DNA from 4 places in the Psychrobacillus sp. FSL H8-0487 genome. Region 1 is predicted to be linked to each of the others. Evidence: riboswitches for the same ligand, from Rfam matches in the RefSeq annotation. Region 1 holds a riboswitch; each other region holds the start of a gene.

Region 1 (2,205 bases):
CAGCATCTATTGAGTTTATTTCATGACGACTCACTATTAGTCTTTCTCCAGCTTTAAGCGTTCGTTTTTTGGTTAAAATTCGTTGCTCATGGTTTTCAATACTATCTAAGTCTTTCACATGTGCTAGTCCAATCGTTCTACGAATTAGCTCACAGCCTGCAAACCCTACGGAATCATGGAATATTTTTTCTAGCACAAATGCCTCATAGCCTTCTATACTTTTATATAAATCGGACTCTCCTTTTTTCCAACACTCTGAAAATTTAGCGCAAAATGTGTTCCATGTATTCTGTATATGGGTATGTATAGCATCCCGTTGGTCATCTTGACGCGTAAAGGATTGAACTATTAAGTTCCCCAAAAATAAGCCAATATCAAATCCAATTGGGCCGTAAAATGCAAATTCCGGGTCAATTACTTTCGTTTCCGCTTCACTCGCAAATATACTTCCGGTATGAAGATCCCCATGTAACAAAGCTTCGGCTTCCGTCAAAAAACTTCTTTTTAGCTTGGCTACTTCCAATTTCAACAAGTTGTTATTCCAAATAGCTTCCACTTCTGCTTGTAATGCTGGCTCAAAGTCATTTGTTTCATGATCAAAAAAAGGATCTGTAAAGATTAAGTCTTCTGTGATCTTACATAGCTCGGGGTTAGAAAATTCTACAACAAGTGACTTTTTTTCAAAGGGGTGGAGTGCAAAGTCAGAAGTATTGAAAAGTGTTAAGGCTAGATATTCGCCAATATCGGTTGATAATTTAGGATAGGACTTTCCTTTTATCAAGCCCTCACGAACTATTTCAAGATGAGACAGATCTTCCATGATTGTGATTGCTAAGCTTTCATCAGTTGCATAAACTTTTGGGACTAATCCAACTGCGTATTCTCCATGTTTTTGTAATGCACTAGCTTCGATCTTTGCCCTTTTCAAAGTAAGTGGCCAGCTCTCCCCGATGACCTTTGCATAGGGTAAGGCCTGTTTAATAATAATGCCTTTCTCACCGGATCCATCTGTTACACGGAATACATAATTTAGATTTCCATCACCAATCTCTTCGCAAACTAATGGAGCTTCGCTAGAAAATAATGATAACTCTATCGCCAGTGAAATTACCGTTTCTTTAGTTAATGATTCATATTCTTTCATTACTACTACCGCCATTATGATCGTCCTCTCATTTACAAAATAAAAAACCTCTTTCCAAAAGAAAGAGGCTTAGAATAAGAGATTCTGAACCTCTTATCTCTCAGAAAGTAAACTTTCTGATGGAATTAGCACCGTGCCTTACGGAATTTTACATTCCGGCGCATAAAGCGCCCCGTCTCACAACGGTATTACGGTCGGTTGCTGGGCGTCATCGGGCCATTATCCCTCTGCCTGCTCTTGATAAGAGTGCGGTACAACTATGATGTTTGTTTAGAATCCTAGCATATTAGAAAAAGCTATGTCAATACAATTTTGAATAATGATAATTTTTCAATTTCTTGTTGACAGAATTTTTAATGCATGGAATAATCAATATAATTTATTAAATACAAACTGAATATTTTTTCTTATTTAGAGCAGGTGGAGGGACAAGCCCTATGATACCCGGCAACCGATTCAATTATGAACACGGTGCTAATTCTTGCAGTCAAATGGCTGAGAAATAAGAAGTTGTTAAGCTATTAACCTCTTCTTATTTGAAGAGGTTTTTTATATTATCTGTCTAGCTCTAGCGCCTAGGCACTTACGCTTTTCTAATATTAGGAGTGAAAAAATGAGTGGAATTACTGCGCACTATCAACTATACGGAAAGTCTGGTTCTTTTGAAAAAAAAGCGGATGATATTGCCCTTGGATTGACTATTGGTTCTTGGACCAATTTAGCTTTTTTAGAACAGGAACAGCTAAAAAAACATAAAGGAACTGTACGATCGGTTACTGAATTTGAAAATATTCTTCACCCCATTCATCCGGAAAGAATTAAAGGAGAAATTAAAGTATTCTATCCTGCCGCAAATTTTTCAGCAGATATACCAGCAATTTTAACTACCGTTTTCGGCAAACTATCTTTGGATGGAGAAGTAAAATTATTGGATTTAGAATTTGACACAAATATATTATCCCATTTCCCTGGCCCTCGCTTCGGCATTCAAGGTATCCGAGAAAGATTGGGAGTTTATGAACGTCCACTCATCATGAGTATCTTCAAAGGTGTCATTGGAA
Region 2 (2,205 bases), 220 kb from region 1:
GCTAAAATTGTCACGGAGGCTAACCCTAATGCAGCCAATTTAAAGTACTTATTCATATCTAATCTCCTCATTTCACTATTTTTTATTGTTATCTTCCTCTAACGCAGTCAGTGCAAGTTTTTTTATCGTCATATCATCCATAGGGGGATTATGGAGTCCTGCTCGAACATCGCGGTAATAACGTTGCAATGGGTTTGTTCTTTGTAAGCTTTTGGCACCAACTAATCGCATCGCTTTGTCGACAATAGTGATTGCTGAATTAGTAACGATATGCTTTGCCACGCTTACTTCGTTGGTTAGAAGTTCTTTTGTAGATTCATTGTCATAAGAGGACGCAACTCCGTAAATGACGAGTCTAGCCTTCGTAAGCTCTAAATCTATTTCACCTAGTAGCTGCTGCACGTTTGGTAGCTGTGCAATAGAGCCATTCAAGCTATTGGGTGAATGGGTATTAGCAAAGTGGACTGCATAGTCTCTTGCAGCCTGTGCAATTCCAAGATAAGTTGCAGGTATATGAAGCAGCCAACCATTGATCTTCCCGCCACTAGCGAATTCAGGAAGCTCTACTAAATTGGATTTATGAACGGTTACATTGCTTAGTACTAAATCATTGCTGCTAGTTCCACGCATGGAAACTACATCCCACGTTTCCTCAATGGAAAGCCCCTCCGTATCACGAGGTATAAGGAAAAAACCAATTCTTTCTTCTTCCTTAATCCAAGCAGATGTTAAAAAGTAGGATAGTACGGGGGAAGCGGTTGTGAATATTTTACGTCCGTTTAGTACCCAAGAATCTCCCTTTTTAATAGCGGTAGTACCAGGTCTGCCACCTCGTGTTGGACTACCTGTTTGTGCTTCACTGACGGAACGATTTATGAGTGCACCATTTAATACTTCTGTAGCGAAAAAGTCTAATCTTTCCTGTGTCCATAATTTTTTTTCGTATAGTTCGCCTACTACGCCTAAACTCCACCCTACCGATAAGGCAGTATTTGCATCAAAGCTAGCAAGAATTTCCTGTGAAAGAACCATATCGTAGACAGAAAAACCTTTGCCCCCATACGATTCCGGTAGAGTTAGACTTGCATAACCTAGTTTCAATAAATCCTCCACATTTTCTTTTGGGAAAATAGAATTCTCGTCTATATCTGCTGATTTGCTTTTAAATTTGTCTTCTAATTCTTCCAAACGATTAATCCATTGCTGCTGTTTTTCTGTTTTGATGTATAAATTTATCACAGTTGCTATCTCCTTTAATTTAAATTATTCCGATTAGTTAAGTGGGTATTAAGAGGAAATAAAAAACCCATCTCAAAATGAGAAGAGTAAGTGGTTAAATAAATACTTATCTCTCAATTTCTTGCTGGAAGTAGCACCATACCATAGCTTTGGCGGTTGCTGAAGCATCATCGGACCAGTCCCTTCGCTTCTCTTAATAAGTAGTATGTAGTTGTTTAAATAATCTTACTACTTCATCTAGGTGAAGTCAATAGTAATTCATATTGCTTTAATAGGATTTAAATATGTAATTGAATTTATAGGTTTTTTAGAAAGTCATCCTGGGTATTAACAATAGGGAAGAGATAATTAGAGGAGGAATTTGTTTGGATAAGAAAGTAGCTGGAAATAGTAAAAATGAACAATTAGAAGAATTTCGAGTGGACGATCAAGGACAAGCAATGACTACAAATCAAGGACTTAAAGTTTCGGAGGATGAGTTTTCCCTTAAAGCAGGAGAACGAGGCCCTACTTTAATGGAAGACTTCCATTTTCGTGAAAAAATGACTCATTTTGATCATGAACGTATACCAGAAAGAGTAGTACATGCTAGAGGTTATGCGGCTCATGGGGAGTTTGAGGTATATGAATCTGCAAGTGAATTTACAAAAGCGAAGTTCTTGCAAACACCGGGTAAAAAGACTCCTGTATTCGTGAGGTTCTCCACTGTGGCAGGATCACGTGGTTCTGGAGAGTTAGCACGCGATGCTCGTGGCTTTGCAACGAAATTTTATACGGAAGAAGGAAATTATGATTTAGTAGCAAATAATATTCCTGTCTTTTTCATACAAGATGCTATTAAATTTCCAGACCTAGTACATGCTTTAAAACCAGAGCCCCATAATGAAATTCCACAAGCGGCTAGTGCTCATGATACATTTTGGGATTTTGTTGCCAACAATCAGGAGTCAGCACATATGGTCATGT
Region 3 (2,205 bases), 1.1 Mb from region 1:
ATTATCAGCACCCATTGATCGATTCTTATTATATTCCCCATGAAAAAAGGCTTTCCCTTATAGGAAAGCCTTTTTTGTTCATACTATTATAATCCAGCCATTTGTTTTAATTGTGCAGCTTTATCTGTTTTTTCCCATGGCACATCAATGTCTGTACGACCAAAGTGACCATAAGCAGCAGTTTGTTTGTATATTGGACGGCGTAGATCTAGCATTTTAATAATTCCTGCTGGACGAAGGTCGAATAGTTCACGAATATATGAAACTAATTTCACTTCTTCTACTTTTCCAGTACCAAAAGTTTCTACAGCAATGGAAACAGGTTTAGCTACACCAATTGCATAAGCAAGTTGTACTTCACAACGATCAGCAAGACCAGCGGCAACAATATTTTTAGCAACATAGCGTGCAGCGTATGCAGCAGAACGGTCTACTTTTGTTGGATCTTTACCAGAGAATGCTCCCCCACCATGACGAGCGTATCCACCGTAAGTATCTACGATAATTTTACGTCCTGTTAAACCAGCATCTCCTTGTGGTCCACCAATTACAAAGCGTCCAGTTGGATTGATAAAGTATTTTGTATTTTCATCTATTAAATTTGTAGGAACAATCGGATTGATCACTACTTCTTTAATATCTTTTTGAATTTGTTCTAACGTAATTTCCGGATGGTGTTGAGTAGATATAACTATTGTATCGATATGAACCGGATTATTGTTCTCATCATACTCTACAGTTACTTGTGTTTTCCCATCTGGACGAAGATAATCTAAAGTTTCATCTTTACGGACTTGTGCCAATCGATGAGCTAGTTTATGCGCTAAACTAATTGGTAAAGGCATAAGCTCTGGAGTTTCATTACAAGCATAACCAAACATTAAGCCTTGATCTCCTGCTCCAATTGCATCTATATCAGAATCGCTCATAGATCCTTCTCTTGCTTCTAACGCTTGATCTACACCCTGCGCAATGTCAGGTGATTGTTCATCAATAGAAGTTAGCACAGCAGAAGTTTCTGAGTCAAAACCATACTTCGCACGTGTATAACCAATTTCTTTAATAGTAGAACGAACTACTTTTGGAATATCTACATAAGTAGATGTAGTAATTTCTCCAGCAACTAATACTAACCCTGTTGTTACACTCGTTTCACAAGCTACACGAGCATTTGGGTCTTCTGCTAGAATTGCATCTAGAATTGCATCAGAGATTTGATCACAAATTTTATCTGGATGTCCCTCTGTCACTGATTCTGACGTAAATAATCGACGTTGTGTCATAGATTGTTCCTCCTATATCCCGCGAGATTTCTCTCAAGAATTGATACGGTACTCATTCCCATGTCAAGCCATTCAAAATGTTTCATGCATTTTCTTCACATAATAGTACATGTAAGTTAAATGCATTGAAGTTAACTTGAAGCCGTTTCGGACTTGGCACACAAGGATAAAGGGCGATGTTCAATAAAAAAACCTCTCACTCACGTAAATATACATGAGGAAAGGTATTAGTATCATAAGCACCTTTCACTCTTATCAATCAAGGAATTTCACCTTGTCTCAGGTTTGGCACCTTTGTAATAATGAAAATACTACAGGTTGCCGGGTTTCATAGGGCCTGACCCCTCCACCAGCTCGGGATAAGAGTATCCGTTCAATTTATCATCATACGTAAGTATGTATAAGATGTCAACTATTTTTGTTTGTATTTTATACACAAAAGAAAAAATTAAAAGTGAATAGTATAGACTAATGAACCTAATGTGTTATACTAATTCACATATCTAGAAAACTTCCTCTTTTGAAGAGGAAATATAAAAAAAGGATGGTATATTCAAAATGAATTCAATCGAAACAGTGAGTGAACTGAAAGCATTGTTAGCAGGAAATAACGTTAGCAGCCAATTGTCAGTGCCACAACTTGTGGAAAAAGCTACAACAAGAGGAGAAGCAGTACTAACTTCTACTGGTGCAGTTAAAGCTGAAACAGGAAAATATACTGGCCGTTCTCCCCAAGATAAGTATATAGTAGATGAAGCTATTTCTAAAGACAAAATCGATTGGGGCTCAGTAAACCAACCAATTTCTTCTGACATTTTCGATGCATTATATAAAAAAATGATTAACTTCCTAAACAAACAAGATGAAATATTCGAGTTTAAAGGATATGCAGGAGCAGACAAAGAATCACGTTTAGGTATTC
Region 4 (2,205 bases), 1.1 Mb from region 1:
ACCATCTGATGCAGCTGAAGTGGATGCTTTACTTTCTCCAGAAAAATACGAAGAATTAATTTCAGAATAATTTCGAAAACGCCGCTTAATATCGGCGTTTTTTTCATATAATATTGGAAAGGGCATAGTTGGGAGAGAGGCTGAATGGCTATTGTCTTTAGTGAAAAGATAATTCTTGTTGAGGGTAGATCTGATAAATTAAAGCTTTTAAAACTGCTGGATGAATCAACAGAAATTATTTGCACCAATGGAACGATATCGAATGTCAGGCTAGAAGAAATTTTAAGTCCTTATGAAGGCATTCCTATTTATGCGTTTCTGGATGCAGATAAGTCTGGTGAGCAAATTCGCTCTGTCGTGAGAAAAGAATACCCTGAAGCGATTCATCTATATACCAATCCGATGTTCTGCGAAGTAGCGACCACACCATTCAAAGTTTTGGCTTCTATATTAAAAAGTGTTAATATAAAAGTGAAAAGACAATATTTACTTTAGGATGATGTAATATGAATGAATGGACCTTAGAACAATGGAACAGCCATAAGAACAGTGGGCAGCTTACCATATTTTATATTTATACACCCATGTGTGGTACTTGCCAAGTTGCTAGTAAAATGATCCAAGTTATAAAAGAGATAAAGCCTTTTTTAATTGGTCAAGCAAATATTAACTATCTTGGAGATTTTGCTATGGATCATCAAATTGAAAGTGTGCCATGTCTGCTAATCTCTAAAGGTGGGACGGTATATAAAAAAATATATGCCTTTCAGTCAGTTCCATTTATCTTGGATGCGATAAAAAGTATTGACGACCAAGTTGTCGTATGATAACATTCGATATACCGACAAATTAATAGTTTTACTCTTATTAAGAGAGGTGGAGGGAAGTGCCCTTTGAAGCCCGGCAACCGTCATGTAAATGAAATGGTGCCAAGTCACGCAAAGCAAATGCTTTGGGAAATGAGAGAATGGATAAATGTTATTAAATTGGATAACTTTAAACCCTTCTGCTCTTTTGCAGGAGGGTTTTTTTAGTTGAAAGTGGGAAGAATAAGGTTTAATACAAAGTAAATTTCAACAACCTGTTAATAATAGATAGGTATAGAATAGTTTAAAGAAAGGGGGCAAGGTTCCCATGATTAGTTTAAAAAATATTTCCAAAAAATTTAGTACGAAACAAGGTACGATTGTAGCAGTGGAAGAGGTGAATCTTGACATAAAAAAGGGTGAGATCTTTGGCATTATTGGTTATAGTGGTGCTGGCAAAAGTACACTCATTCGCTTATTAAATGGATTAGAAAAACCAACTTCAGGTGAAATCATCGTAAATAATGAAGACATTACAAAGATAAATGAAGTGAAGCTTCGCCAAGTAAGACAAAAGGTAAGTATGATTTTTCAACATTTTAATTTGTTATGGTCAAGAACGGTTGAAGAGAATATTGCTTTCCCATTAGAGATCGGAGGTATACCACCAGCTCAACGTTCTCAAAGAGTAAAGGAACTTATTGATTTGGTTGGTCTGGAAGGGCGAGGGCATTATTATCCTTCACAACTATCAGGTGGACAAAAGCAACGGGTTGGGATTGCACGCGCATTAGCCAACCGTCCAGAAGTACTTCTTTGTGATGAAGCAACTTCTGCATTAGATCCAGAAACTACAGATTCTATTTTAGATTTATTAGTTAGTATCAATGCAAAACTAGGTCTGACAATTGTATTAATAACCCACGAGATGCAGGTTATTCAGAAGATATGTGGTCGCGTTGCAGTTATGGAAAAAGGTCATGTAGTAGAAGAAGGAAATGTGCTAGATGTATTTCAAAATCCGCAACAAACGATTACGAAGCGTTTTGTTTCGCAGGTCAGTGATTCCAATAAGGCGTTGCAAACAATACAACAATTAAAAGAACTTTATCCAAATGGCAAGCTGATTAAGCTCGTATTTGTCGGGGAGCAGACAGTACAACCAATACTGTCTAGACTTATCAAACAGTTTGATTTGGAAGTGAATATTGTACAAGGAAATATTTCGCATACACAAACTGGTGCATTTGGTACGCTCATCCTTCAGTTAGAAGGAGATGCACTACTAATAGATGATGCAATTCGATATATACACGAACAAAAAGTAAATACAGAGGTGATCAACAATGATTAATAATTTGTTTCCTAATGTTGATTGGCCAAAAATGTGGGAAGCCAC

Evidence for each region. Region 1 has a riboswitch for S-adenosylmethionine ahead of mtnK (S-methyl-5-thioribose kinase). Riboswitches for the same ligand answer to the same signal wherever they lie in the genome.
Region 2: linked by a shared signal. The riboswitch ahead of MHI47_RS18005 (acyl-CoA dehydrogenase family protein) and the one ahead of mtnK (S-methyl-5-thioribose kinase) in region 1 are both predicted to bind S-adenosylmethionine.
Region 3: linked by a shared signal. The riboswitch ahead of metK (methionine adenosyltransferase) and the one ahead of mtnK (S-methyl-5-thioribose kinase) in region 1 are both predicted to bind S-adenosylmethionine.
Region 4: linked by a shared signal. The riboswitch ahead of MHI47_RS13790 (methionine ABC transporter ATP-binding protein) and the one ahead of mtnK (S-methyl-5-thioribose kinase) in region 1 are both predicted to bind S-adenosylmethionine.

What each region holds. Positions count from the first base shown of each region.
Region 1 covers NZ_JBBOZA010000001.1:3,751,628-3,753,832, forward strand. The annotation lists gene mtnK (S-methyl-5-thioribose kinase) at 1-1,159, opposite strand, end outside; SAM riboswitch class I at 1,235-1,391, opposite strand; SAM riboswitch class I at 1,549-1,653, shown strand; gene mtnW (2,3-diketo-5-methylthiopentyl-1-phosphate enolase) at 1,758-2,205, shown strand, end outside.
Region 2 covers NZ_JBBOZA010000001.1:3,534,189-3,536,393, reverse strand. The annotation lists gene MHI47_RS18010 (transporter substrate-binding domain-containing protein) at 1-56, opposite strand, end outside; gene MHI47_RS18005 (acyl-CoA dehydrogenase family protein) at 76-1,239, opposite strand; SAM riboswitch class I at 1,343-1,442, opposite strand; gene MHI47_RS18000 (catalase) at 1,605-2,205, shown strand, end outside.
Region 3 covers NZ_JBBOZA010000001.1:2,610,302-2,612,506, forward strand. The annotation lists gene metK (methionine adenosyltransferase) at 87-1,283, opposite strand; SAM riboswitch class I at 1,533-1,649, opposite strand; gene pckA (phosphoenolpyruvate carboxykinase (ATP)) at 1,842-2,205, shown strand, end outside.
Region 4 covers NZ_JBBOZA010000001.1:2,694,162-2,696,366, reverse strand. The annotation lists gene gcvH (glycine cleavage system protein GcvH) at 1-70, shown strand, start outside; gene MHI47_RS13800 (toprim domain-containing protein) at 145-495, shown strand; gene MHI47_RS13795 (thioredoxin family protein) at 507-827, shown strand; SAM riboswitch class I at 862-966, shown strand; gene MHI47_RS13790 (methionine ABC transporter ATP-binding protein) at 1,135-2,160, shown strand; gene MHI47_RS13785 (methionine ABC transporter permease) at 2,153-2,205, shown strand, end outside.